One region of the Kitasatospora sp. NPDC004669 genome, then DNA from elsewhere that is predicted to be linked to it. Evidence: riboswitches for the same ligand, from Rfam matches in the RefSeq annotation. Region 1 holds a riboswitch; each other region holds the start of a gene.
The links. Region 1 has a riboswitch for cobalamin ahead of ABZW30_RS32400 (cobalamin biosynthesis protein). Riboswitches for the same ligand answer to the same signal wherever they lie in the genome.

Region 1 (9,481 bases):
CCTACGCCCTGGTGGTCGAGGAGATCGCCCGCGGCTGGATGTCGGTCTCCGGCATCGTGAACACCCACTTCATCGTGGCGCACATGATCAACGCCCACGGCACCCAGGAGCAGAAGGACTACTTCCTGCCGAAGATGGCCGCCGGCGAAATCCGCGGCGCCTTCTCGATGTCCGAGCCCGGCCTCGGCTCCGACGTTTCGGCCATCTCCACCAAGGCGGTCAAGGACACTGGGGGCACCTCCCGGCCGGAGGCTGGGGGAGAGTTCTACGTCCTCAACGGCCAGAAGATGTGGCTCACCAACGGCGGCACCTCCACCCTGGTCGCGGTCCTGTGCAAGACCGACGAGGGCGGCAACACCCCGTACAAGAACATGACCACCTTCCTGATCGAGAAGACGGCCGGCTTCGGCCCGAACCCGACCGTCCCGGGCCTCACCGTGCCCGGGAAGATCGAGAAGATGGGCTACAAGGGCGTCGACACCACCGAGCTGGTGCTGCAGGACGTGCGGATTCCGGCCGACCGCATCCTCGGCGGCGTCCCGGGCCGCGGCTTCTACCAGATGATGGACGGCGTCGAGGTCGGCCGCGTCAACGTCGCCGCCCGCGGCTGCGGCGTCGCCCGCCGCGCCTTCGAGCTCGGCATCTCCTACGCCCAGCAACGCTCCACCTTCGGCAAGAAGATCGCCGAGCACCAGGCGATCCAGTTCAAGCTCGCCGAGATGGCCACCAAGGTCGAGGCCGCCCACCAGATGATGGTGATGGCCGCCCGCAAGAAGGACAGCGGCGAGCGCAACGACCTCGAGGCCGGCATGGCCAAGTACCTGGCCTCCGAGTACTGCAAGGAGGTCGTCGAGGACGCCTTCCGCATCCACGGCGGCTACGGCTTCTCCAAGGAGTACGAGATCGAGCGCCTCTACCGCGAGGCCCCGATGCTGCTCATCGGTGAAGGAACTGCGGAGATCCAGAAGATGATCGTCGGACGCCGGCTCCTGGAGGAGTACCGGATCGCCGAGTGATCACGGGGCCGTCCTCGTCGACGGACGTCCTGGACGGACGTCGACGGACGGGACGACCCCCTCTCGAACCGCCGGTCGACGGGCGTGCGGGCCCGTCCCGGCTGAGCGCCGTGCCCCGTCACGGACCCGGCCTGGTCCGCCTGGGTCCGGCACGGCCCTCCGGAAAGCGGCCGCAGGGCGTACAGCTGCAGCAACACGCCCTGCGGCCGCTTCCGTACACCTTCTTCCGGCCGCTACGGCCCGTGTCCCCCATCGGGTTCCGACCACGCCCCCGCTGAGACAAGAGTCACCAGCCGCGTCCGGTCCCTTGGGAACCGGACCGGGGCGAGCTACGGTCGTACAGGTGGGATGCGCATACGCGCTCCCACCGGACACATGAACGAGCAGGCGGGTTGCCCACCCACCGTGTGCTCCCGATAGCATCCACCGGGACAGCAAGCCGTCCCTCTATTGCCGATCCCGCGGTGGCCCCCGTCCAGCGGCCATGATCCCCCGCGACAAAGGTCTTCGATGCCCATCAGCCCGTCCCCTCACACCTCCGTCACGGACCGCGATGCCCTCGCAGCCCCGGCGGCCGGTCGGCGACCCCACGTGACCATCGCGCGCGGAGCCACCCCCTGGTTCGTCCCCACCCTCGCCACGGCAGCCGTGACCACCGCCCTCACCCGGCGTAGCGGCAAGTGGGCCCTGGCTGCGGTTCCGGCCTGCGCGCTCAGCGCGGGCATGCTGTGGTTCTTCCGCGACCCCGAGCGTGAGATCGGCACGGGCAGAGTGATCTCCCCCGCCGACGGCGTGGTGCAGAGCATCGACGCCTGGCCGGACGGCCGCACCCGGGTGGCGATCTTCATGAGCCCGCTCAACGTCCACGTCAACCGCGCGCCCCTGCCGGGCACGGTGACGTCGGTGGAGCACGTGGCGGGCGGCTTCGTGCCGGCGTTCAACAAGGACAGCGACCAGAACGAGCGGGTCGTCTGGCACTTCGACACCGAGCTCGGCGACATCGAGATGGTGCAGATCGCGGGGGCCGTGGCCCGTCGCATCGTGCCGTACGTGGCCGCCGGAACCAAGGTCGAGCAGGGCGACCGGATCGGTCTGATCCGGTTCGGGTCCCGGGTCGACACCTACCTGCCGGCCGGCGTCGAGGTCGGCGTCGAGGTCGGCCAGAAGACCACAGCCGGGGTGACGCGCCTTGACCGTGACTGATCCTGAGACAATCGTCGGCCTGGACGACGAGGAGACGGCCCTGCGCCGTCGCCGCTGGGCACGTGACCGCGAGTTGCGCGCCCCGCGCTCTCCGCAGCACCTGTCCACCGCCGACTTCCTGACCCTGGGGAACGCCGTCTGCGGCTTCCTGGCGATCTACTCGATCACCACCGGGGTCCTGGTCCCGCACATCACCAACCCGGACGCCGTTCCGGACCGGCACAGCGCCGCCACCGCGGTGACGCTGCTGCTGATCGGCTCGATGTGCGACCTCTTCGACGGCCTGGTGGCGCGGAAGCTCCGCTCCTCCGCCCTCGGAGCGGAACTCGACAACCTGGCCGACCTGATCAGCTTCGGCATCGCGCCGGCCTACTTCGTCGCGGTGTGGGGCATGGTCTCCCAGGGCTCCAACACCAAGCTCTCGGCGCTGATCGCGCTGACCGTGCTGCTGGCGGTGGTCCTGCGCCTGGCCCGCTTCTCGGCCGTCAAGATGCGGCCGGGCGTGTTCCAGGGCATGCCCTGCCCGATGGGCGCGATGACGGTCATCGCCATCGTGCTGCTCGACCCGCCGTTCCTGCCCGGTCTGCTCGCCATCTTCGGCGCCGCGTACCTCATGGTCAGCCGGATCGAGTACCCGAAGCCCCAGGGGCTGCTGGCCACCGCCACGCTCTGCTGGATCGTCGTCTCCATCGGCTGCCTGGCGGCCTGGGCCACCGGCCTGCCCGGCGGCGACACCCTGATGCACGTGGGCGCCTTCGCCCAGATCACGCTCGCGGCGATGGCGCCGCTGCTGGTCATCCGGCGCAAGGTCGGCCAGAAGGTCGGCGACGTCCGCGCCCGGCGGGCGGAGTCGCGGCTCGGCTGAGTCTCCCGAGATGTGTGAAGGGCCCGGAACCTGATGGTTCCGGGCCCTTCCTCGTTTCCGGGTCCGCTACGCGCCGCCGGTGTGGACGCTGAAGGCGGAGCGCCGGGCCGCCCGGGCCACGCCCGGGTCCGGGTGCACGCCCGAGACCGCCGTCAGCACCGAGGCCGCCCGCGGGTGCCCCGACTGCCGGGCCCGGGCGAACAGCCGCACCGGGTCGCCCGCCGAGGCGCCCTCGACGTGGCCCACCAGCAGCTCCGTCTCGCCGTGGTCCAGCACCGCGGCTGCGGTGTCCACCCACAGCCAGGCCGCGTCCTCCGCGCCCAGCACGTCCGCCGGGGAGACGCCCTCGTCCGAGCGCTCCGCCAGCCACAGCAGCGCGTACGGGCGCAGCACCGGCTCGTCCGCCGAGGCGCGGACCGCCTGCTCGGCCGGTCCGCCGGCCACCCGCAGCGCCTCGAAAGCGAGTCCGCGCACCAGCGCGTCGTCGCCCTGGGCGGCCTCCAGCAGCTCGGCCACCGCGCGGTCCGCCGGACGGGCCGCCACCCAGGCGCGGAACTCGGCCCGGGCCGGGCCCGGCGAGTAGTCCGCGCAGGCGTTCAGCAGCTCGAAGGCGCTCTGCTCGATGTGCCCGGCCGCGGTCTGGGCGACCGTGCAGATCTCCTCCAGCTTCGCCCGCACCGCCCAGTGGCCCAGCGGGGACAGCTCGGCGGCATCGTTGCGGCGCACCACGGCGCCGACCGCCGCCAGGCCGTCCAGCATCCAGTCCAGGACGGCGGCCACGTCGGAGGGCGCGGCCGGGGTGTCGATCTGCGGCTCGCGGCAGGTGCCGCGGACGGCGGAGACGGCCGAGGCCGCGTGCGGTACCGGGGACATGCCCGGGCCGCCGAGGGCCGCGCCGACCCGGCGCTCGTCCAGGCCGCGGCGCAGCAGCTCCAGCAGCTCGCTCTCGGCCACCGGGCCGTCCACCAGGTGCAGGAAGGACAGCAGCTGGGGGGCCTGGTCCACGGCCTGCCCGGCCAGCACGGCGAACACGCCGCGCAACGCGGCGGGCGGCACCGGGGCGAGCAGCGTCCAGGCGTCGAAGAGCCCGGACCAGCCGCGCACCACGGCCTCGTCGTCGTGCTCCCAGGCGTGCAGGCGCCAGCCGGGGCCGGCCCCGCCGTCCCTGGCCTCCACCAGGCCGACCAGCAGCGCCTGCCCCCATGCCTTGGCGGCGGCGCCGACCGTCATGGCCAGCGCCCGGCCCGCCGCACGGGCGTCCTCCGGGAGCAGCTCGCCACGCTTGTCGACCTCATCCAGTTCACCGGCCCAACGGGCGATCCGGACGGCGTCCACCAGCATCCGGCGGGCCAGCGGCGCGAGCTCGGCCGGCGCGGGGAAGCCCTCCGGCATGGGAACCCGGCCCCGTCCGGGCGCCGGCGCGGGCCCTCGTCGCCGGGGTACACCGGCCCCGCCCGGCCTGCCACCGGAAGGTCGGGGGGCCGTACCGGGGAGACGGGTCACCGTCGCACCGGTACCGATCGTCGGCGGGAGCGGGGCATCACGGTCGCGCGGGTTCCGAGACGTCACGTCGAGCAGTCTTCCCCTTGTACCGGCCTTCTGTCACATCCGGTTGTCCGTACGACCGGGCGACCGGGGACGGCACCTCCGCAAGATCGGGCAACAGAGGCAAACCGCCTGGCCGGAAACGTGTGGCGGGGCCATGCCAGGGTCGCGCCGGGTCGTCGCGGTGCTCGCTCGCCCGGTCACGCTGCGTGTCGGGACGGGGGTGTGCGGGGCCGCGGTGGGTGGGAATCCGGCCAGGCGGCATGTGTCGGCCGGGCGGGAGTTCGGCACCAGAAGTCGGCGGGGCCGACTTCTGGTGCGCGCGCGGGAACGGCGGGCGGGCGTGAACCGGACAGCGAATCGAACGGGGTCCGCGCGGGCGGCTGCGGACCGCGGGGAGAACCCGCAACCGCCCCGGGCCGACGGTGCGGCCCGGGGCGGGGGTGCCGGCGTTGGGGTGACGGGGCGGGGGTGCCGGCGTTGGGGTGACGGGGCGGGGGTGCCGGCGTGGGGGTGACGGGGCGGGGGTGCCGGCGTGGGGGTGACGGGGCGGGGGTGACGCGTGAGAAGTCGGGTGGGTCGACTTCTCGCGTTCAGGGCCGATGTCGGCCCCGAGGTGAGCCCCGGCCGGGTCAGAGGAGGGGGGTGAGCCAGCGGCGGAGGAGTTCGGTGTAGTGGTCGGGGGCGGAGTTCCACAGCGCGGCGTGGCCGGCTCCCGGGAAGGTCTGGAGGTTGACCACGTCGGGGCGGGCGGCGGCGAGGCGCTGGACGGTACTGAAGGGCGCGATCCGGTCGCTGGGGCTGTGCAGCACCAGGGTGGGGGCGTGCAGGTCCGCGCCCTCGGCGAGGCGGGAGAAGTCGGCCAGGTCGACCCCGGTGCGGCCCTCGGCGGCAAGGGCGCCCAGTTCGGCGGCGACACCGGTGAAGCCGGCCCGGGCGGCGTCGCGGCGGGCGGAGGCGGGGAGGTCGAGGACGGGCGAGTCGAGGATCAATCCGCTGACGGCGTGGGCCCAGGCCGAGCGGGCCGCCGTGTGCAGGACCGTGGTGGCGCCCAGCGACCAGCCGTAGAGGATCACCCGGCCCGCGCCGTGGTCGAGCGCCAGCCGTATCGCCGACTCGATGTCGCGCCACTCGGTCGCGCCGAAGTGGCTGAGCCCGTCCGGGGAGGCGGGGGCGCCCTCGTCGCCGCGGTAGGTGACGGCCAGGACGGGCAGGCCGAGGCGGTCGAGCACCGGAAGGACCGGCAGGGTCTGCTGGCGGTCGGCCTCGGTGCCGTGGACCAGGATCACCCAGGTGCCGCGCTTGCCGCCGAGGTGCCAGGCGGGGAGGGGGCCCAACTCGCCGTCGGCGCTGGTGTCTGCGAAGGCGAGGCCTAGCGCCTCGGTGGGGTCGCCGAGCAGGACGCGGGGGGTGAAGCGGACCTCGGTGCCGGGCGTGAGGGTGCCCCGGTCGGCGCGGACCAGCCGCCGGGTGACGCCCTGCTCGTCGCTGTGCAGGATCTCCTCGACCACCGCGTGCCCGCCGCCCTCCCACTCCACGGCCCAGCGGCCGCGCCGCAGGCTCTCCGGGCGGCGGGTGAAGGTGACCCGGCCGGCGGCGAGGGTCTGCACCAGGATGGGACCGGACCCCTCCTCCACGGGCGCCCCCGTCCCCGCCCCCGGATGGACTATCCGCTCGGAGGCCCGGCGGCCGATCGCCACGACGATCCCGGCCCCGACGGCGGCGGCCGCCACAACGGCTGCGGTTCCCCAACGCATATCGTTCCCCGCTCTGCTTCACGGACCGGACGGTGTTCGTACACCAGTTCACCGCAGCCGCGTGCCCCCGGCCACCGGGCTGGGCCGTCCGGGGCATGCGGGAGCAGAGGGGAAAGGGGATCGTCAGACCGGGACGGCCGTCTGCTGGGCGGCGAGGAGGTGCCAGAACCGGGGGATGAGGGGCCCGGCAGGGGTGTGGGGGCCGCTGGGAGTGCCCCAGTGGGTGGGGACGTGGTGCTCCTGCTGGAGGAGGGGCAGGACGGCGGCCAGGTCGGGTTCGGGGACGGGGACGAGGCGGGCGAGGGCACGGAGGTGGGGTTGCCAGCGGCCGGCGACGCACTGGCGCAGGAGCCGGTCGAGGGCCTCGGCGCGGCCGGTGGCCTCGACGAGCTCGGTCAGCCGCAGGCCCAGGACCTGGGCGAGGGCGTGGGTCTGGTCCGGGTCGCCGTCCCAGTGGCCGGTCAGTTCGGCCTCCTGGTACGTGGGCAGGAGCATGCCGACGCGCTCGGCGACGGCCTCCTGGCCGAGCTCCCGGGCGATGCGGTGGTCCCTCAGACGCGTCGGGCGGGCGCCCAGCAGGTCGGCGGCGGGGCACCAGAGGGCGCGGGCGAGGGCGATGAACTCGGCCTCGCCGGGGCGCAGGTCGCCGTTCTCCCAGGCGAGGACGTGGCCGGACAGCAGCCGCACACCGTGGGCGGCCATGCCCTCGGCGACCTGTTCCGGGGTCAGGCCGAGGCCGACCCGGTGGGCGCGGGCGGCCTCGGGTGAGAACGGCACCGGGGGCGGGGCGGCGACGGGGGTCTTTCTGCGGCGCATGGCACCGAACGGTAGGTGCGGCCCTCGCCGCGCCCCCAGCCGCCGAACACACGAAGCGGAGCCGACGAGGCCTCCACCGCGCTGGGCGATCGCACAGCACGACACCCGGTACACCGTGTGACCAACCCCTCCGAGGCCTCGGTTGACGCACGGATCGGCCGCGTGATGGGATCCTCGGGCCAAACGGAGGCATGGAGAGGAAGCCGGTGCGAGTCCGGCGCGGTCCCGCCACTGTCACCGGGGAGCACGCTCGGAAGGTGCCACGGCGGACCGTCAGTCATTGCTGGCAGGCTGCTGGAAGGCTCCGGGGGTGCGTCCGACCCGGAAGCCAGGAGACTCTCGCCCCCGGTACGTCGATCCAGGGCGCGGACCCTGAGTGAGGACACGCACGCGATGCAGGCTGCCCCGCCCCGTCCGACTCCGAGCTGCCCGCCGTCGTGCGCCCGCTGACCCGCGCCGCCGCCTTCGCGCTGGGCGCCGTCGCGGGCTACGCCGCCGACGCCCGCTTCGCCGACCCCCGCCGCGGCCACCCGGTCGCCCTCTTCGGCACCGCCGCGACCCGCCTGGAGCGCCGCCTGTGGCGCGACGACCGTGCGGCCGGGACGGCGTACACGGCGCTGTGCGTGGGCGCGGTCGCGGCCGGCGCGCTGGCCCTGGACCGTACGGTGGGCCGCCGTCCGCTGGGCCGGGCGGCACTGGCCGCGGCGGCGACCTGGACGGTGCTCGGCGGCACCTCGCTGACCCGGGAGGCGCGCACCATCGGCCGCTCGCTCACCGCAGGCGATCTGACGGCCGCCCGGGAGCGGCTGCCGCACCTGTGCGGGCGGGACCCGAGCGCGCTGGACGGGCAGCAGATCGCCCGCGCGGTGGTCGAGTCGGTGGCCGAGAACACTGCGGACGCCGTGGTGAACGCGCTGGTCTGGGGCGCCCTGGCGGGCACGCCGGGGCTGCTGGCCTTCCGCGCGGTGAACACCCTGGACGCCATGGTGGGCCACCGCTCGCCCCGCTACGCCCGCTTCGGCTGGGCCTCGGCCCGGCTGGACGACGTCGCCGGCTGGCCGGGCGCCCGGCTGACCGCGCTGCTGACGGTGGCCGCCGCGCCCGAACCCCGTACCGCCTGGCGGGTCTGGCGCCGGGACGGCTCCGCGCACCCGAGCCCGAACGCGGGCCAGGCCGAGTCGGCCTTCGCCGGCGCGGTGGGCGTACGCCTGGGCGGGACGCTCCGGTACCCGCACGAGCCGAAGGGCGCGCCGGTGCCGAAAGCGACGAGCGACGAGCGAGCGGTGGCGGCGCCCCCGGCCGAAGGCGGGGGGAGAGTGCCGGAGAGTGGGCCCCTCCTGTCCGAGGGCGGGCAAGGAGGGCGAACGTCGGCACCGGATCAGGAGCGCCCGGAGGCGAGTGCGGAGTCACGTGAGCGGGTGGAGCACCGGCCGGTGCTGGGCGAGGAGTTGCGCCCGGTGACGGTGGACGACATCGAGCGGGCCTGCACGCTGTCCCGGCGGGTGACCGCGCTGGCGCTGGGTACGACGGTCGCGGGGCACGTCCTGCTGCGGCTTCTGATGAGAAGGGGTAGGGCGTGAGCGAGCGAAGCATGGGGGTCCCCCCGGCCGGAGGCTGGGGGGAAGGTGGGCGCGTGAAGAACGCGCTGCTGGTCGCCGGGACGACCTCGGACGCGGGCAAGAGCGTGGTGACGGCCGGGATCTGCCGCTGGCTGGCCCGCCAGGGCGTGCACGTCGCGCCGTTCAAGGCGCAGAACATGTCGCTGAACTCCTTCGTCACCACCGACGGCGCCGAGATCGGCCGTGCCCAGGCGATGCAGGCGCAGGCCGCCCGGGTGGAGCCGGAGGCGGCGATGAACCCGGTGCTGCTCAAGCCCGGCGCGGACGGCCGCAGCCAGGTGGTGCTGCTCGGCAAGCCGGTGGCCGAGGTCGGCGCGCTGGACTACCGCGAGCGCAAGCCCGTCCTGCTGGAACGCGCCCTGGAGTGCCTGGCGGACCTGCGCCGCCGCTTCGACGTGGTGGTCTGCGAGGGTGCCGGCTCGCCCGCCGAGATCAACCTGCGCGACCGCGACATCGCCAACATGGGCCTGGCCACCGCCGCCGGGCTGCCCGTCGTGGTGGTCGGCGACATCGACCGCGGCGGGGTGTTCGCGGCGATGTACGGGACGCTGGCGCTGCTGTCGGCCGAGGACCAGCGGCACGTGGCCGGCTGGTTCGTCAACAAGTTCCGCGGCGACGCGCGGCTGCTGGCGCCCGGACTGGAGATGCTGCACGGGCTGA
Region 2 (9,481 bases), on a different contig from region 1:
CAGCCCGTCAGATACCGCACGTTCGCCGCCCGGGTGACCATCGCCGCATCGGCCCCGGCCGCACTGCAGTGCTCCCTCACCCGCTCCCGCCGACCCGCGTACGCATCCACCATGCGTCGAGCCTACGAACCCCCACCCCAAACCGCCCGCCGAGCGCCGCCGAGGGGGCACGGGCCCACCCCCCGAGACCCGGCGAGCCGGTGGCGAACGAACCGGGGGACTCCCGGGAGCGGGGCCGGCCGATTTTCGCCCCTCAGGGCGCCGGTCGAGGGCGGCGGCCGCGCGGCGGGCGGACATGGACGCTCCCCCGGCGTCCGGGAATGGGCAGGACGGAGCCCACGTTAAACCGGGTGAAAACGACTTCCATTTCGATACAGGTTCGGCCCAGCCCGTCGAACCCGGCACCCCAGGCCCCCGGGAGGACACCCCGTGACCCGCAGTGAACTGCGCCCCGTGATCAAGCTCCGCTCCACCGCCGGCACCGGCTACACGTACGTGACCCGCAAGAACCGCCGGAACGACCCGGACCGGCTGGTCCTGCGCAAGTACGACCCGGCCACCGGCCGGCACGTCGACTTCCGCGAAGAGCGCTGACGAACACCCCCGAAGGAGCCCACCCGTGAAGTCCGGAATCCACCCCGACTACCGCCCGGTCGTCTTCCGCGACAAGGTCGGCCGGTCGCGGGTGCCCGACACCGCCGGCCGGGTCGAACGGTTCCACCGCCGCTACGGCAACCGGCACTGACGACAGGCCGAAACGGCGCCGCCCCACCCCGGGGAGGCACCGTTTCGGCCTGCGACAAGCGGCCTCAGCGCGGCGGCGGCACCGACACCACCATGGTCAACCGCAGCACCCGCTCCCCCGCGTTGCGGTAAAGGAGCGGCTGCGCCCGGTCCAGGTGGTCGGCGCCGGGCTCGCCGTCGCGGGCACGCTGCTGCTCGCGGCAGCGTGCCCGACGGGCTACTCGGCGGGCGTCCAGCGCTTCTCGACGCCGGCCAGCTTCCAGTACGCGATCGCGATCGCCCACACCACCACGAACAGCCCGGCGATCGCGTACCCGACGTTGTCCAGTGAGATGTCCGCGATGAACCCGGTGACCGGATCGGTCAGGTCGAGCTTCTCGTGCAGCACCCCGACCAGCTCGATGGTGCCGATGATGAAGGCCACCGCGATCGACAGCCCAGTGATGGTCAGGTTGTAGTACACCTTGCGCACCGGGTTGGAGAAGGCCCACTGGTACGCGAAGTTCATGAACGTCCCGTCCAGGGTGTCGAACAGGCTCATCCCGGCCGCGAACAGCAGCGGCAGGCAGACGATCGCGTACCAGGGCAGCCCGGCCGCCGCACCCGAGCCGGCCATCACCATCAGGGTGACCTCGGTCGCGGTGTCGAAGCCGAGGCCCAGCACCATGCCCACCGGGAACATCTGCCCGGGCCGGGTGATCGAGCGGGTCGCCCGGTTCAGCGCCCGGGCCATGAAGCCGCGCGAGTCGAGGTGCTGCTCCAGCTCCGCCTCGTCGTACTGCCCGGCCCGCATCGCCCGGAACACCTTGATGATGCCGATCAGCGCCGCCAGGTTGAGCGCGCCGATCAGGTAGAGGAAGACGCCGGAGGTGGTGGTGCCGACCATCCCGAGCCACTTGTGGGTGGTCGACTCGTCGTCCATCAGCGTGTTCGCCAGCTGGGCGCCACCCGCCACCAGGGCGGCCATGAGAACCACCATCGAGGAGTGTCCGAGGGCGAACCAGAAGCCGACCGAGACCGGCCGCTTGCCGTCCGCCATCAGCTTGCGGGTGGTGTTGTCGATCACCGCGATGTGGTCGGCATCGAAGGCGTGCCGCATGCCGAGGGTGTACGCGGTGATACCCAGGCCCACCCCGAAGACCTGGGTACCGACCGCGTAGTTGTGGGGCGCGACCAGGAAGATGAGCGTCCCGAAGGCCACCACGTGCATGGCCAGGATCACCCCCATCAGCCCGGCCGTACGTATGGTGTCCTCGCGCTTCCACCTGAAGGTGGGCAGGACGGAGGGGGCCGCCTCAGCAGGAGTGGCGGTTTCGGGCAGGGTCATCTTCGGATCACGCTCCAGCACCTCGTGGAAAGACTTCGTGAGATGCCGTGGCCGGTCTCCTGGCTTACGGGGCTTCCGGACCCGCCTTCCCAGGCGCACGAGACGCCCAGTGGCATGTGGGTTCGGACAACTCTCCCCCGATCACAGTGGCGAGGGCCGCTCCGGACTGGGACCCCTGAGGGTCCGTCACCGGTCTTCCCGAGCACCACGGCGGGGAACACCGTAGGGGTCCGGCGCCACCCTCGCAAGGTTGCGCACCTGTGCAGGTGTTCAGGATCACAGGCCCCTGCCTGCAAGAATGTACGCATGCATCTCGTACCGGCCGACCGCGCGGGCCACCGCACCATCGACGGGCACCGGGTCTGCGAGGCCATCGCCGCCATCGGCGACACCGCGCACGTCCGGTCCTGGGCCGAGCGGTTCTCCCTGCTCTCCGACCCCGGACGGCTCGCCCTGCTGCTCGCCCTCCACCGGGCCGGGCCGCTCGCCGTCACCGACCTGGCGGTTGCCACCGGCATGCGCGACCCCGCCGTCTCCCAGGCCCTGCGGCTGCTCCGCACAGCGGGCGTGGTCACCGGGGAGAAGGACGGACGCGTGGTGCGCTACCGGCTCGTGGACGACAGCATGCGCCCCCTCCTCGACGAGTGCGCCGCCGCCGAGCACCACGAGCCCACCGCCGCCGCGGGCTGACCGACAGTCGGGGCCGCCCGTCCCGCGCGAAGCGGCACCAGGAGCCGCCCGGATGAGTACGATGTGCCGCCGAGGCCGCCCTCCTCGGCCCGGCCCAACGCCCCGCCCCAACGCCCCGGTCAGCGCGGCGAGTTCCGGCTCGCGGGTGACGGCGGGACCGCGCGGCGGCCGGACCTGACGAGGTCTCGGCACCGGCTCGGGCTGGTGAAGGCGCTGCGCCCCCCGATGCTGTCGGCCTGCACCACCTGGCCGCCCACCGTGGTGCCTGGCACGGTGAGCGGCACTTCGCACCGATCCATCCGCCTGCTCCCCGCACCCGGCCGGCGGGCGGATCAGCTGGTCAGGCCGTCTGGCAGGTCGGGCACCAGAACAGGTTGCGGGCGGCGTGCTCCTCGGTCCGGACGTCCGCGCCGCAGACCAGGCAGGGCATCGCGGCGCGGCGGTAGACGTAGACCTCGCCGCCGTGGTCGTCCACCCGGGGCGGGCGGCCCATCGCCTCGGGGGTGTGCTCGGGGCGGACGGTGTCGATCCGGCCGGCGGCGACGCCCTCGTGCATCAGGGCGACCAGGTCGGCCCAGATCGCGTCCCACTCGCGGCGGCTGAGGTCGCGGCCGGCCCGGTGCGGGTTGATGTTGTGCCGGAACAACACCTCGGCGCGGTAGACGTTGCCGACGCCCGCCAGCACCTTCTGGTCCATCAGCAGCGCGGCGACGGTCGTCCGACTGCCCGATATCCGGCGCCAGGCGGCCTCCGGGTCGGCGTCGGCGCGCAGCGGGTCGGGGCCGAGCCGGGCGGCGACGGCGGCCTTCTCGGCGTCGGTGATCAGCTTGCAGGTGTTGGGGCCGCGCAGATCGGCGTAGCCGTCGTCGTTGGCCAGCCGCAGCCGGATCAGACCGACCGGGTCGGGTGCGGGGCCGGTGCCGAAGGTGAAGCCGCCGTAGAGGCCCAGGTGGACGTGCACCCAGGCGCCCTCCTCGAAGCCGAGGAAGAGGTGCTTGCCGGTGGCCTCGGCGCCGGTGAGCAGCTGCCCGTCGATCACCTTGGCCTCGTCGGCGAACCGGCCCTGCGGGCTGGAGACCTGGACCGGGCGGTCGCCGAAGGCCTTCCGGTTCTCTACGGCGAGGCGGTGGATGATGTGGCCTTCCGGCACGGGCGCCAGCTCCCCCAGAAGTAGTACGGCAGGACGGGGTCCATCATCGCAGCCGCCGCCGACAGCTCCACGAAGCCGCAGGTCAGCGCGGCCACAGATCAGCGAGGGCGCCCGTCAGCGGACCGGCATGCCCATCAGCCGGGCCAGGATCACCCGGTCCAGCTCGGCGGCCGTCCCGGCGATGTCCAGGTAGGAGTTGTCGATGATCGGCAGCCCGGAGTTGTACCAGCCGGCCATCCGGCCGTGGATCCGCGCCACCTCTTCGTCGCCGAGCCGCCGGTTGCCGCTGCGGCGGGCGTTGCGCTGCAGCACCGAGTCCAGGCTGGGCAACAGGACGACCGGGATCATGCCTGGCCCGATGTGCCGCTTCCAGCCGCCGAGGCCGATCGCCGGGCGGTCCGGGAAGACGGCGTCATCGATGATGCAGGAGATGCCGTTGGCCAGGTAGTTGCGGCAGGCGAAGCCGCAGGTGCGGCGGGCCAGCCGGTACTGGGCCTCGGAGGCGTTGTTCCAGCCGGACTGCGGGTTGGCGAAGCCGGACTGCACCCACTCGCGGACGTCGTCCAGGCTGATGTGGGCGGTCGGGGTGGCCCGGCACTCGGCCCAGTACCGGGCGACGGTGGTCTTGCCCGCCCCGGCGGGGCCGATCAGCAGCACGGCGATCGGCCCGGCGGGCGCGTGTCGCTGCAGCGGGTGGGCGGGGAGCTGGACGGGAGTACCGGTGGGCAGCACGAAGTGCCCGGTACCCCCGGCCGGCACGGGCGCACTCGGCGCGGGCTGCGGCGCCGCGGCCCGAGCGGGTGCCGGAGCGGGCGCGGCGGGTACCCGAGCGGGTGCCGGTGCCTGAGCGGGCGCCGGTGTCCGAGCAGGTACAGGAGCGGGTGCGGGCGCGACCGGAGGCGGTGGCACCGGCACGGCGGCGGGAGCCGGGGCGGGCACCGGCACGGCGGCGGGAACCGGAGCGGGCACCGGCACGGCGGCGGGAACCGGAGCGGGCACCGGCCCGGGAGCCGGGGCGGGCACAATACCGGCGGAAGGCGCCGGACCGGCGGAAGGCGCCGGAGCGGCCGGCGGCCGAACCGACGGAGGCGGAGGAGGCGGAAACGGCGTCCCCGACGGGGACACCCCCGTACCGCCCCCCGGTGGCACCGGCGGAGCGGCGGGACGCGGCGGGACCTGCCCACCTCCGGCGTACTGCGTCACGGCACCTCCCGACACCTCTCAGCGGGGACACTACACGGCGGCCCGGCGGCGGGCACAGTCCGCCGCCGGGCCGCCGGCTCGCCCCACCCGCTCTGACCTCGGCCGACATCAGCTCACGTCAACCCGCAGGCCGCCCGGGTCAGCTCAGATCAGGTCAGGTCCGTCCGGATCAACTCGCGTCAGCCGAAGCCGATTCGGGTCGACCGAAGCTCACCGCGAGGTGAGCTGCTCGGCCAGCGCCCGCAGCGCCAGCTCGTACGACCCGATCCCGAAGCCGGCGATGGTACCGGAGGCCACCGCGGCGATCACCGAGTTGTGCCGGAAGGTCTCCCGGGCGTACGGGTTGGAGATGTGCACCTCGATCAGCGGCGCGGTCCGCTGCGCGGCGGCGTCCCGCATCGCGTACGAGTAGTGGGTGAACGCACCCGGGTTGATCACCACGGGCACCTGCCCGTCGGCCGCCTCGTGCAGCCACTCCACCATCTGCTGCTCGGAGTTGGTCTCGTGCACCTCGACCTCGAAGCCGAACTCCTTGCCCAGCGCGGTGCAGCGCTCGACCAGTCCGGCGTACGAGGTGGCGCCGTAGACGTCCGGCTCGCGGCTGCCCAGCCGACCGAGGTTGGGGCCGTTGAGCACCATCACCCGGGTCACGAGGAGACCTCCGCGTAGGCGGCCACCAGCAGCGACGGGTCCGGGCCCTCCAGCACGGAGGTCTTGCCGAGGCCGTCCAGGACGATGAAGCGGATCAGGTCGCCGCGCGACTTCTTGTCGATCTTCATCGCGTCCAGAAGCTTCGGCCAGGCGTCCGCCCGGTAGCTCAGCGGCAGGCCGACCGAGGCCAGCACGGTGCGGTGCCGGTCGGCCGTCTCATCGTCCAACCGCCCGGCCAGACGGCCGAGTTCGGCGGCGAAGACCATGCCGATGGAGATCGCCGCGCCGTGCCGCCACTTGTAGCGCTCGTTGCGCTCGATGGCATGGCCCAGGGTGTGGCCGTAGTTGAGGATCTCCCGCTGACCGGACTCCTTGAGGTCGCCGGAGACCACGTCGGCCTTGACCTGGATGGCCCGGCGGATCAGCTCGACGGTGTGCGGGCCGGCCGGGGTCCTGGCGCCCTCCGGGTCGGCCTCGATCAGGTCGAGGATGGCCGGGTCGGCGATGAATCCGCACTTGATGACCTCGGCGAGGCCGGAGACGTAGTCGTGCTTGGGCACGGTCTCCAGGGTGCCGAGGTCGGCCAGCACGCCCACCGGCGGGTGGAAGGCGCCGACCATGTTCTTGCCCTCGGCGATGTTGATGCCGGTCTTGCCGCCGACGGCCGCGTCGACCATGCCGAGCAGCGTGGTGGGCATGGAGATCCAGCGCACCCCGCGCAGCCAGGTCGCGGCGACGAAGCCGGCCAGGTCGGTGGTGGCTCCGCCGCCGAGGCCGACGACGACGTCGCTGCGGGTGAAGCCGGTCTGTCCGAGCACCGACCAGCAGTACGCGGCGACCTCGACGCTCTTCGCCTCCTCGGCGTTGGGCACCTGCAGCGCGATCGCCTCGTACCCCTCGCCGGCCAGGTCGTCGCGGATGGCGTCGGCGGTGGCGGCCAGCGCCTCCGGGTGGATGATCGCGACCCGCTTCGCCCCTCTTGTCCCCATGTGGGGGGGTCCGATCAGCGGCGCCAGCTCACCGAGCAGCTGGTGCCCGATCAGCACGTCGTAGGGGTCGTGGCCGGCGCTGCCGCCGACGTGAATCCTGACGATGTTGTCAGTCATGGGGGGTCTTCAGCTCCAGTGCTTCCAGTACGGCGTCCGCGACCTGCCCGGGGGTGCGGCCGGCGGTGTCGACCACGGCGGTGGCCACCTCCAGGTAGAGGGGGCGGCGGGCCTCCATCAGCTCGCGCCAGCGGGCCCGCGGGTTGACGGCCAGCAACGGGCGCGGGGCGTCCAGGCCGACCCGCTTGACCGCGTCGCCCAGCGGGACCTCCAGGAAGACCACCGGCAGCTCGCGCAGCAGCTCCCGGGTGGCCTCGGCCATCACCGCGCCACCGCCGAGCGCCAGCACCCCGCCGTACCCGCTGGCGGCGGCGCGGACGGCCGCCACCTCCAGCTCGCGGAAGTGCGGCTCGCCCTCGTCGATGAAGATCTCCGGGATGGGCTTGCCGGCCAGCGCCTCGATGTCGGCGTCGGTGTCCCGGAATCCGACGCCCAGGCGCTCGGCCAGGGCCCGCCCGACGGTGGACTTGCCACTGCCGGGCGGGCCGACCAGCACCACAACAGGAGTGATCATCGGATGATCAGGTGCTCCAGGTAGTTCTGCACATTGCGGCGGGTCTCCGACACGTGGTCGCCGCCGAACTTCTCGTTCACCGCGTCGGCCAGCACCAGCGCGACCATCGCCTCGGCGACGATGCCGGCGGCCGGCACCGCGCAGACGTCCGAGCGCTGGTGGTGCGCCTTGGCCGGCTCGCCGGTGCGCACGTCCAGGGTCTGCAGCGCCCGCGGCACGGTGGCGATCGGCTTCATCGCGGCGCGCACCCGCAGCACCTCACCGGTGGACAGGCCGCCCTCGGTGCCGCCGGAGCGGCCGGAGGTGCGCTTGACGCCCTCGGGGGTGGGGACGATCTCGTCGTGCGCCTTCGAGCCCGGCACCCGGGCCAGCTCGAAGCCGTCGCCGACCTCGACGCCCTTGATCGCCTGGATGCCCATCAGCGCGGCGGCCAGCCGAGCGTCCAGCCGGCGGTCCCAGTGCACGTGCGAGCCGAGGCCCACCGGCACGCCGTACGCGAGCACCTCGACCACGCCGCCGAGGGTGTCGCCGTCCTTGTGGGCCTGGTCGATCTCGGCGACCATCGCCTTCGAGGCGTCCGCGTCCAGGCAGCGCACCGGGTCGGCGTCCAGCCGGGCCTCGTCCGAGGGCAGCGGCAGCACGCCGGCCGGCGCCTTGGCGGCGGCCAGCTCGACCACGTGGCTGACGATCTCGATCCCGCAGGTCTCCTTCAGGTACGAGCGGGCGACCGCGCCCAGCGCGACCCGGGCGGCCGTCTCCCGGGCGCTGGCGCGCTCCAGGATCGGCCGGGCCTCGTCGATCGAGTACTTCTGCATGCCAGCCAGGTCGGCGTGGCCGGGCCGGGGCCGAGTCAGCGCCTCGTTGCGGGCCAGGCCCGCCAGCACCTCGGGGTCGACCGGGTCGGCCGACATGACCTGCTCCCACTTCGGCCACTCCGTGTTGCCGACCATGATCGCCACCGGGCTGCCCATGGTCAGACCGTGCCGGACGCCGCCGAGGAAGGTCACCTCGTCCTGCTCGAACTTCATCCGCGCCCCGCGGCCGTAACCGAGCCGGCGGCGCGCCAGCGCGTCGGCCACCACGGCGGTGGTGACCGGTACACCGGCGGGCAGGCCTTCCAGCGTCGCGACGAGTGCGGGGCCGTGCGACTCCCCCGCCGTCAGCCAGCGCAACGTACCCAACGGAGCTCCTTCATCAGCGGACCGGCCCACGGCACCGCCGCGGCCCGCCCCGGGCGTGCCTTGTGCCTGAATCCTTTCATGCCCCAGCGGCACCCGGGGTCACAGTCCGCGTGACGGACAGCAACCGGTCACCATCCGGCCGTGGCCCGGCCGCACGCCTCGACTCAGCGCCCCGCCAGCGCCTTCTCGCCCGCCTCGCGCATGGCCGCCAGCGGTCCGGGCGTCCGCCCGGTGAAGGCCTCGCTCTGCAGCACCGCCTGGTGCACCAGCAGGTCCAGCCCGCCCAGGACGGTCGACCCGCGCTCGGCGCAGGCGGCGGCCAGCGCCGTCGGCCACGGGTGGTACAGCACGTCGAACAACGCCCCCGGCGCGGCGGGCAGCCCGGTCGCGAAGCCGTCCGTGGCACCGACCGGCGTGGTGGAGACGGTCAGCGGCCGCTCCAGCGCCTCCGCCCCGCGCTCCCAGTCGGCGGTGCGGACGACCACGCCCAGCCGCTCGCCCAGCTCGGCCATCTCCCGGGCCCGCTCGGCGCTGCGCACGTAGACCGCCACCTCGCCGGTGCAGACCTGGGCGAGCGCCGCCAGCGCCGAGGAGGCGGTGGCCCCGGCGCCCAGCACGGCGGCGGCGGACACCTCGGTGATGCCGCGCTCGCGCAGCGCGTTCACCAGCCCGGGGACGTCGGTGTTGTCCCCGGTGCGCCGGCCGTCGGCGGTGAACACCACGGTGTTGACCGCGTCCACCGAGCGGGCCGTCGCGCTGACCTCGTCCAGCAGTGGGATGACCGCCCGCTTGAGCGGCATCGTCAGCGACAGCCCGGCCCACTCGGCCTCGTCCAGCCCTGCGACGAAGCCGGGCAGGCCGGCCTCGTCGATCTCGAAGCGGTCGTAGCACCAGCCGTCCAGCCCGAGCGCCGCG
Region 3 (9,481 bases), on a different contig from region 1:
CAGCAGGAGACCGGAAAGCAGGTACAGCAGGCCGTAGTTGAGGCTTCCGGTCTCGGCGTCCACCGAGGACCCGCCGTAGTAGAAGATCCCCTTGAAGTACGTGCCGAAGCCGACTTGGCCGAAGCAGTTGTACGCCGCCCAGCCGAGCAGCACCACGCCCCAGCCGACCGCCAGGCCACCCGCCCCGCGCATCGGACGTGTCTGTGTCATCCCCTACCCCCGCCCCTTCGGGCCTTCTCCCGACCGTTCGCCAGCCCCTCGGTTTCGCCGCCACAGGATGCCATACGGCGCAACGGACCCGGAATTCCACCCGTTCAAAGAATCCCGGCGGATCCCGGCCGGCCCTGGACCACCCCGGCGGATCTCACCGGACGTGCAGCCCACCCCAGTCGACGCTCCCGCCGAACGAGCCGGAGCCGCCGGTGATCGCCAGCGGGCTGTGGTAGGTCGCGTTAACGTCCGCACCGGCGTTGCGCGGCTGGTCGGGGGTCAGGTTGTCCGAGGTGAGCGACTGCCCCCAGACCGTCCAGATCGTCCAGGGCGTGCGCCGGAGGGTGTCCGGCTGGCGGGAGTTGACCGGCACCGCGAAGGACTCGGCCAGCATCCGCGGCTTGTTGTAGGCGGCGAGCCCGTCGTAGTAGCGCTTGGTCCACACCTCGCCGGTGCCGATCGGGTGCGCCGGGCTGCCGCTGTAGTCGTCCACCCCGACCACGTCGACGTACTGGGCGCCCGGGTAGTAGTCCCACGGGTCGACGCCCGGGGCACCGTCCCAGGACACCGGCGTCCAGACGAACAGCAGGTTGTGCAGGCCCCGGGTCTCCACCAGGTACTTGTAGGTGATCTTCCACAGCGCCTGGTAGTCGGCCGGCTTCTGGCCCGCCCACCAGAACCGGCGGGAGCAGTCCTGGACGTTCATCTCGTGGTACGGGCGCAGCAGCACCGGCACGTCGTGGGCGGCCAGGTACTCCAGGTGGTCGGCCAGGTACGACAGGTCGGTGATCAGCGCCCGGTACTCGGGGGTGTCGTGCGCGGCGTCCACGACCCGGCCGAACCAGCCCGGGTCCTTGGCCGCCGGGGAGTTCGAACAGAGCACCCGGTCGAAGGACTTGACGTCCGATCCGGGGTAGGGCTGGTGGAAGGACATGCCGACGATCCCGGCCGGGGCGCCGCCGTTGTCCGGCAGTTCGGTGCTGCTGCCGTCGCAGTTCTGCTGGACGCCGGAGCTGCCGTAGGTGCCGTCGTCGGCGCGCGGGTGGCCGGACCAGACGGCGGTCATCAGGTCCACGGCGTCGTCGGTGTACTGCCAGCCGGTGCGGCAGGTGGGCCAGCGGCCGGCCGAGTAGGAACGCGGGTTGCCGGCACCCCAGGCGTTCTGGCCGTAGCCGGGGCCGAGGTCGGTCTCCAGGAAGCCGGGCAGCTTGCCGGTGATGTCGGCGGCCTTCTTGTAGTAGTAGCCGACCTGCTTGGTGCCCCGGTAGTCGCCGTACTCCGGGTTGTTGCGCTCGTTGTGCGCCTCGACGTGCTGGCCGATCACCGTCCCGCCGCTCTGCCCGGTGCGGGCTTGGCTCTCCAGGTCGGCGAGGAACTGCTGGACGGCGCGGGCGTTCGGCGAGGCCTGCGGGTCCCTGGCGAGCAGGTCCCGGCCCACGTCCGGCGGCAGGGTGCGTCCGGGGAGGCCGACCGACACCGGCACCCGCGCGGGCTGCTCGCCGTCGGCCCGGTCGTCACGGCCCAGCAGGACGAAGGCGCCCGCGGCGACCACGATCCCGGCCACGGCCAGGACGGCCGGCTTGCCGCGCAGGGCACTGGGCAGGGCCACGACCGCTCCTCCGGTTGCTCGCCGGTACCGACCCCCACGGACGCAACCGGAACACGCGTACGAATGACTCCACTGAGAGCCTGCCACACTCCCCCGGTCCCGGCGAACGCATCCGCCGGCACCGGGGTGTCACGGCAGGTCAGCCGGCCGGGGTGGGCGCCGGCGTGCCCTGCGAACCGGGCGTGGCGGAGCCCGCCGCCTTGGCCCGCTGGAGCAGCTGGCCCTTCACGTGCTCCGCGAACCCGGAGGCCGCCGCGGTCGCGGTGGCGTCCGGGGCGTTGCCGCCCTTCGCCGAGCCCTCGACGGTGAAGTAGCCGTACCGGCCCAGGCTGCTGTGCGTGCTGGTGCAGCCGGGGTTGGCGCAGAACGCCGGGGCGCCGGGCGCGGGAAGGCCCTTGAGCTGGCCCGCGTAGTTCTTCACCGCGGTCTCGGCCTGGATCTTGTGGTCGAAGACCGCGACGCCGACGGTCACCGCGCTGTCGCCGGAGACGTACGTCGCCCGGAGCACCTTCTGACAGCCCTGGTCGCCGAGGATCTTGCCGAGCCCGCCGGTGGTGGAGTTGCCGTCCCAGCAGGGCTGGTCCAGCGAGACCACGGTCCGGTTCCAGGTCGCGCCGTTGATCGTCACCTGCGTCGCGGAGAACAGCGCCCCCGCGTCCTGCGGCGCCGGGTCGGTGGCGGCCTCCCAGATCGGCTTCGACGAGTCGTCGGACTGGCCGCCCGGGGTCCCGCTCGCGCTCGACGGGCCGGGGGTGGGCTTGGTGGAGGCGGACACGGTGGCGGTCGGACCGCCGCCGGCCTTGTTGGTGTCGCCCTTCTTGCCGAGGAGCAGCGCACCGCCCGCCGCCAGGCCGCCCACCAGGACGACCGCGGCCGCGATGCCGATGACCTTCATCCGGCGCTTGCGCTTGCCGTCGGCCTCGTTGCGGTTCGCCAGTGCCTCCCAGTCCGGCTCGACGCGCTGCGGCGGCGCCGGCTGCTGGGGCGGCACCGGCTGCTGGGGCGGCTGCTGCTGCCACTGCGGCTGAGGGGCCGTCGGCTGCACCGGCTGGGGCTGGGGCTGCGGGGCCGGCTGCGGCACCGGCTGCGGCTGGGGCACCGGCTGGGCCTGCGGCTGCGCGACCGGCTGGGGCTGCGGCCGCGGCACCGGCGGGACGGGCTGCGAGAGCGGCTGCGCGGACGGCACCACCGGCCCGTACGAGGCCGGCGGCGGGCCGAAACCGCCGCTCGGCGGCGGCACCGGACCCGGCACCGCCGGCTGCTGATTCTGTGCGCCCCCCGACCCGGCGGGAGGCGTCCCCTGCGGCCCCTGCCCAGGTACGCCAGTTCCGTCGCTCATGCGCCCAGATCGTAGGGCATCCCCCCGACCACCGATCCGCCCGGTGACCATTCCGTATCGAAACCAGGACGCCCACGCTGCGGATCACGGGCTCCGACCGCGCGGATCCAGGGCCTCCGACGGCCACGAACAGCCACGGACGGCCTCCCGCCCGGTACCGCCGGTCATCGCCCCAACACACCGCGCCGCACAACATGTGGTGCCGCATCAGTGAGACACCACTACATGTATGCTCACTCCTGCTGTCGATGCAGGGGAACCCGGTGGGAGTCCGGGACTGCCCCGCAGCGGTGTGCGGGCGGCTCCAGCAGCCGTACCCGCGAGTCCGAGTACCTGCCGAACAGCGTGCGCCACGGCCCTCCCGCAGAGGCCGCGCCGGCACGAGCAGTACCCCTCCGGGCCTCGCGGGCGGGCCGGGGAGACACCGTCGCGCGGCGCGTTTTGCGTTCGCGCCGTGCTCCCCTGCCCAGATCGGCCCGGCGCCACCCGATCACCGCCGCCGATCGCCGCCAGGAGAGAGCGCCTTGACCACCGCTGCCTCAGCCACCCTGCCCACCCAGGGCTCCGGTACCGCCTTCACCGACTCGACGGTCTCCGACCCCGGAGGCGCGCTGCTGCGGCTGCTCACCGACCGCAGCGCCGACCTCACCGAGGTCGACCCCGGCCATGTCGCCGCCGCCGCGCTGCGCGGCCGCCACGCCGGCTCGGACTTCGCCGAGCTGCGCGGGCTGGCCGTGGACGCCGCCGCGTCGATGATCGCCGAGGACCCCCAGTACTCGAAGCTGGCGGCCCGTCTGCTCGCCCTGGAGATCGTCGACGAGGCGAACAGTCAGGGCTCGGTCTCCTTCTCCGCCTCGATCGCCGTCGGCCACGCCGAGGGCCTGATCGGCGACACCACCGCGGCCTTCGTCGCCAAGCACGCCGCCGCCCTGGACGCGCTGATCGACGCCACCGGCGACGACCGCTTCGAGTACTTCGGCCTGCGCACCGTCCAGTCCCGCTACCTGCTGCGCCACCCGATCACCCGCAAGGTGATCGAGACCCCGCAGCACTTCCTGCTCCGCGTCGCCTGCGGCCTGGCGGTCGGCGACTCCGAGCAGTCGGTGCGCGAGGTGGCCGAGCTGTACGGCCTGATGAGCCGCCTGGAGTACCTGACCTCCTCGCCCACGCTCTTCAACTCCGGCACCCGGCACCCGCAGATGTCGAGCTGCTATCTGCTCGACTCCCCGCTGGACAACCTGGACTCGATCTACAACCGCTACGCGCAGATCGCCCGCCTGTCCAAGCACGCCGGCGGCATCGGCCTGTCCTACTCGCGCATCCGCTCGCGCGGCAGCCTGATCCGCGGCACCAACGGCAAGTCCAACGGCATCGTCCCGTTCCTGCGCACCCTCGACTCCTCGGTCGCCGCGGTCAACCAGGGCGGCCGCCGCAAGGGCGCGGCCTGCGTCTACCTGGAGACCTGGCACGCCGACATCGAGGAGTTCCTGGAGCTGCGCGACAACACCGGTGAGGAGGCGCGCCGCACCCACAACCTCAACCTGGCGCACTGGATCCCGGACGAGTTCATGCGCCGGGTCAACGCCAACCAGGACTGGTCGCTGTTCTCCCCGGCCGACGTGCCCGAGCTGGTCGACCTGTGGGGCACCGAGTTCGACGAGGCCTACCGCAAGGCCGAGCTGGCCGGCAAGGCCGTGCGCACCATCCCCGCGCAGACCCTGTACGCCCGCATGATGCGCACCCTGGCGCAGACCGGCAACGGCTGGATGACCTTCAAGGACGCCTCCAACCGCGCCGCCAACCAGACCGCGCTGCCGGGCCGCACGGTGCACTCCTCCAACCTGTGCACCGAGATCCTGGAGGTCACGGACGACTCCGAGACCGCCGTCTGCAACCTGGGGTCGGTCAACCTCGGCGCGCACGTGGCCGCCGGGGCCTCGGTCGAGGACCTGCTCGGTGCGATGGACTGGGAGCGGCTGGACGCCACCGTGCGCACCGCCGTCACCTTCCTCGACCGCGTGGTGGACATCAACTTCTACCCGACCACCGAGGCCGGCACCTCCAACTCCCGCTGGCGCCCGGTGGGCCTGGGCGTGATGGGCCTGCAGGACGTCTTCTTCAAGCTGCGGATCGACTTCGACTCGGCGGAGGCGAAGCAGCTCTCGACGCTGATCGCCGAGCGCATCATGCTCACCGCCTACGAGCGCTCCGCCGACCTGGCCGAGCAGCTCGGCCGCCACGAGGCGTACGGCGAGACCCGCGCCGCCCGCGGCGAGCTGCACATCGACCACTTCCCGAGCGCCGCCCCGCAGTGGGCCGACCGCTGGACCGCCCTGCGCGCCCGGATCGCCGAGACCGGCCTGCGCAACTCGCTGCTGCTGGCCATCGCCCCGACCGCGACCATCGCGTCCATCGCCGGCGTGTACGAGTGCATCGAGCCGCAGGTGTCCAACCTGTTCAAGCGCGAGACGCTGAGCGGTGAGTTCCTGCAGGTCAACCCGTACCTGGTGCGCGAGCTCAAGGAGCTCGGTGTCTGGGACCAGCAGACCCGCGACGCCCTGCGCGACGCCAACGGCTCCGTCCAGGAGTTCAACTGGTTGCCCGCCGAGGTGCGTTCGCTGTACCGCACGGCGTGGGAGCTGCCGCAGCGCGCGCTGATCGACCTGGCCGCGGCGCGCATGCCGTACCTGGACCAGAGCCAGTCGCTGAACCTGTTCATGGCGGCGCCGACCATCGGCAAGCTCAGCTCGATGTACGCCTACGCGTGGAAGGTCGGTCTGAAGACCACCTACTACCTGCGCTCGCGCCCGGCCACCCGGATCGCCCAGGCCGCCTCCGGTGCCGCGCGCGCCGCCGCGCCCGTGCCGGTGAACACCCCGACCCTCACCCCGGAGCAGGAAGCCGCCATCGCCTGCTCCCTGGAGAACCCCGAGTCCTGCGAGGCCTGCCAGTGAGCACCCCGAACGAAGACCGCAAGATGCTGCTCGACCCCGGCTTCGAGCTGACCCTGCGCCCGATGCGCTACCCGTCGTTCTACGACCGGTACCGGGACGCGATCAAGAACACCTGGACCGTCGAGGAGGTGGACCTGCACTCCGACGTCGCCGACCTGGCGAAGCTGAGTGAGGGCGAGCGCCACCTGATCGGGCGACTGGTCGCCTTCTTCGCGACGGGTGACTCGATCGTCGCCAACAACGTGGTGCTGAGCCTCTACAAGCACATCAACTCCCCGGAGGCGCGGCTGTACCTGAGCCGTCAGCTGTTCGAGGAGGCCGTGCACGTCCAGTTCTACCTGACGCTGCTGGACACCTACCTTCCGGACCCGGAGGACCGCAACGCGGCCTTCGCTGCGGTGGAGAACATCCCCTCCATCCACCAGAAGGCCCAGTTCTGCTTCAAGTACATGAACGCGGTCGACCACATCGAGTCGCTGCAGACCAAGGAGGATCGGCGGGCTTTCCTGCTGAACCTGATCTGCTTCGCGGCGTGTGTCGAGGGCCTGTTCTTCTACGGCGCCTTCGCCTACGTGTACTGGTTCCGGAGCCGGGGTCTGCTGCACGGTCTCGCGACCGGCACCAACTGGGTGTTCCGCGACGAGTCCATGCACATGGACTTCGCGATGTCGGTGGTCGACACCGTGCGCGAGGAGGAGCCCGACCTCTTCGACGACGAGATGGCCAAGCAGGTCACGGAGATGCTGGAGGAGGCTGTCGAGGCCGAGCTCCAGTTCGCCCAGGACCTGTGCGGCGACGGTCTCGCCGGCATGAACACCGACTCGATGCGCCAGTACCTGGAGGCCGTGGCCGACCAGCGCCTGGCCCGCCTCGGCATGCCGATCCGCTACGGCTCGACGAACCCGTTCGGCTTCATGGAGCTCCAGAACGTCCAGGAGCTGACCAACTTCTTCGAGCGCCGGGTCTCCGCGTACCAGGTCGCCGTCGAGGGCTCGGTCTCCTTCGACGACGACTTCTAAATCGACATCGTTCAGCACATCAGCGGAGCTGCCGTGGGAAGGACATCCTCCCCACGGCAGCTCCGCTGTCGGATTCCCGCTGTCCAGGAGTGACCCAGGCATGTCCCGCAAGGTTTTCCTGTCACAACAGCAAGTGGTCGATGGCCCGTTCGGGCCGATACAGATCAACTACGACCGCTGGCCGTCCGTCATTGCGCGCGTGCACGGGACGGGAATCCCGGCCGTCACCGTGGTACCCGACCGCGACCACGGCGCGATGAACATCAACGGGCAGAACGTGCCGACCAGACGGAACAGCAGCGGCTGGGACCCCCGCCGGAAGTCCCGCACCCGCACTGCGCTTGTGGCGGACCGCAGCTACGAGTTGAGGCCCACCGCCCTGCGCCGGGCCGAGCTGCGGCGCAACGGGGTGCTCATCGCCCACGCGCACGGCACCCTGCGCTCGTACTCCCCGGGCCGCACGATCCCCGGCCTCGACGCCCGGGTGACCTGGTCCCAGGGCGTCGATCCGACTGATGTCGCCATCGGCCAGGCCATGGTGGTCGGCTTCGGCGCCGGCGCTCCAGGCGCATTGCTGAGGAGCTTGCTCTTCTGGGCAGACAACCTCGGCCCCAACTGACACCTAGGATCTTTCGGTCCTTCCGGTGAGAGGCCAGCTCGGGCCGTCCGGATCGTTCAGCCACGCCCACTGGCGCTTCGGCGTGATGGTGATCCCGTAGTCGTACGGCGTCGGTCGGCCGTGCGCCTCCCATTGAGACCAGGCGGTCAGCAGCTCCTCCCCGATGCGGCGCGGGCCGCCCTGGTGCAGTGCGGCGCTACCGTCGCCACGCGCCGACAGTGCCGCCCAGGAGGCGTTGCCGTCGTGGATCCAGGCGTTGACGCCGTCCTCGTCCCGGCCGGTGGTGATCACGGCGTCCGGTACGGCGACGCGCACCGCGAAGCGCAGGTCCCAGTTGTCGCCGAGCGGCGCGAGGTCGCGTTCGATGGTCTGCTCGGTGTCAGGGTCGCCGGTGCCGCGCACTTGCGCGTAGCCGACCGATCCCGGGGCCGGTCCGGACCGGTCGGCCATGAACTGCGCGAGGCCCTGCACCCAACCGCTCGCGCTGCGCCCGTCGGCGGCCACCGTGAGCGCCACGTGCCCGAGCCGTCCCCACGGGTAGACGATCCGGCCGCCCGGTCTGGCGGCCTCGATCCACTCGTACGGGACGGTCTCGACGGCGTAGGTCGCGTGGATCCGGTCGAACGGGCCTCCGCGCGGCACGCTGCTCGTGCCGTTGCCAGCGAGTATCTCGGCGTCGACCCCGGCAGCAGCAAGCCGCTTGCGAGCAAGAACAACAAGGTCTTCGTCAATCTCAGTGGAGACGACCGAGCCGGGCCCAGCGCGCCACGCGGCGAGTGCACAACTCCAGCCCTGCCCGGTACCGATGTCCCACACGGTGTGACCGGGCTCCAGCATCAGGCTGTCCAGCATGTCCGCCACCACGGCAGGTGCCGAGAGGCTCGACGACGGGAGTCCATCGGTGACCTGGGTGACCGCCGCCGCATCCGGGTCGACGTACAACTCGCCCGCCCACACGGCCGGATCAGCCGCACGGTCGAGAGGCACGTAGGAGTGGCCGTCCCAACGCCACAGCCGATCCGGCGCGAACGCGTCGCGAGGCAGCGCGGCCATCGCTTGGCGCAACCACGGCGAGTCAACCGGCCATGCGCCCCGCTGCTCCATGACCGCGTCCATCCGCTCGCGGCGGCCCACCAGGTCACCGCTCACTTCTTGTGCTTCCCGTCGCCCGGCGGCGGAGGCGGCACCTGCCCATCGGCGTTGCCCGGCGGCGGATTTCCCTGGCCGGGGTCCGGCGGCGGCTTCTCGTGATCACCCATGCTGCGCTCCCTTCGGGTACGGACACCATCGGGTGCCGATCCTCGCGCAGCACCGCTGCTCAACGGCAGACGCGCAGAGGCGCACCCGGGGTGTGCACATCCGAGGCGCGCGCTGGTACAGCCGACGATGCCCCGCACGGCCAGCTCGGGGCCGACCAGCAGAGCACTGGTGATCGCCCCGTCCCTCCGCTCCACGTACCCCTCGGCCGCCAGCCCCCACTCCTGCGCGGCCTCCATGGACACCCCCCATGCGGCCACCTCCGGGTCACCGCTCCAGTTCACCCGGACCGAAGCCCCCTCCCGGCGGGCGAGTTCGTGGATGTCCGCACGGACCTCGGACGGCGCCCGGGCGATCAGCTCGACGTCCCGCAGCCGCACCAACGGGCCGGACATCGCATCGACCGCCACCGCGACCAGGCGTGGCCCCTCCCCGTAGATCGCGGTCACACCGGTGTCGTGGTACCGCTGCCAG

Region 2: another riboswitch for cobalamin. It lies ahead of ABZW30_RS05975 (HoxN/HupN/NixA family nickel/cobalt transporter); the one in region 1 lies ahead of ABZW30_RS32400 (cobalamin biosynthesis protein).
Region 3: another riboswitch for cobalamin. It lies ahead of ABZW30_RS19885 (ribonucleoside-diphosphate reductase subunit alpha); the one in region 1 lies ahead of ABZW30_RS32400 (cobalamin biosynthesis protein).

The regions. Positions count from the first base shown of each region.
Region 1 covers NZ_JBEXKB010000050.1:12,972-22,452, reverse strand. The annotation lists gene ABZW30_RS32430 (acyl-CoA dehydrogenase family protein) at 1-1,016, shown strand, start outside; gene ABZW30_RS32425 (phosphatidylserine decarboxylase) at 1,527-2,219, shown strand; gene ABZW30_RS32420 (CDP-alcohol phosphatidyltransferase family protein) at 2,260-3,084, shown strand; gene ABZW30_RS32415 (hypothetical protein) at 3,151-4,476, opposite strand; gene ABZW30_RS32410 (alpha/beta hydrolase) at 5,262-6,386, opposite strand; gene ABZW30_RS32405 (helix-turn-helix transcriptional regulator) at 6,510-7,202, opposite strand; cobalamin riboswitch at 7,398-7,541, shown strand; gene ABZW30_RS32400 (cobalamin biosynthesis protein) at 7,640-8,782, shown strand; gene ABZW30_RS32395 (cobyric acid synthase) at 8,794-9,481, shown strand, end outside.
Region 2 covers NZ_JBEXKB010000005.1:2,211-11,691, forward strand. The annotation lists gene ABZW30_RS05960 (aminopeptidase P family protein) at 1-113, opposite strand, end outside; gene rpmG (50S ribosomal protein L33) at 430-594, shown strand; gene ABZW30_RS05970 (hypothetical protein) at 620-745, shown strand; gene ABZW30_RS05975 (HoxN/HupN/NixA family nickel/cobalt transporter) at 962-2,071, opposite strand; cobalamin riboswitch at 2,103-2,296, opposite strand; gene ABZW30_RS05980 (metalloregulator ArsR/SmtB family transcription factor) at 2,378-2,761, shown strand; gene ABZW30_RS05985 (DNA-formamidopyrimidine glycosylase family protein) at 3,102-3,911, opposite strand; gene ABZW30_RS05990 (AAA family ATPase) at 4,026-4,826, opposite strand; gene aroQ (type II 3-dehydroquinate dehydratase) at 5,325-5,753, opposite strand; gene aroB (3-dehydroquinate synthase) at 5,762-6,871, opposite strand; gene ABZW30_RS06005 (shikimate kinase) at 6,864-7,385, opposite strand; gene aroC (chorismate synthase) at 7,382-8,566, opposite strand; gene ABZW30_RS06015 (shikimate dehydrogenase) at 8,731-9,481, opposite strand, start outside.
Region 3 covers NZ_JBEXKB010000022.1:17,122-26,602, forward strand. The annotation lists gene ABZW30_RS19870 (hypothetical protein) at 1-210, opposite strand, end outside; gene ABZW30_RS19875 (glycosyl hydrolase) at 365-1,819, opposite strand; gene ABZW30_RS19880 (hypothetical protein) at 1,959-3,059, opposite strand; cobalamin riboswitch at 3,381-3,514, shown strand; gene ABZW30_RS19885 (ribonucleoside-diphosphate reductase subunit alpha) at 3,707-6,112, shown strand; gene ABZW30_RS19890 (ribonucleotide-diphosphate reductase subunit beta) at 6,136-7,131, shown strand; gene ABZW30_RS19895 (hypothetical protein) at 7,232-7,750, shown strand; gene ABZW30_RS19900 (methyltransferase domain-containing protein) at 7,754-8,854, opposite strand; gene ABZW30_RS19905 (hypothetical protein) at 8,896-9,481, opposite strand, start outside.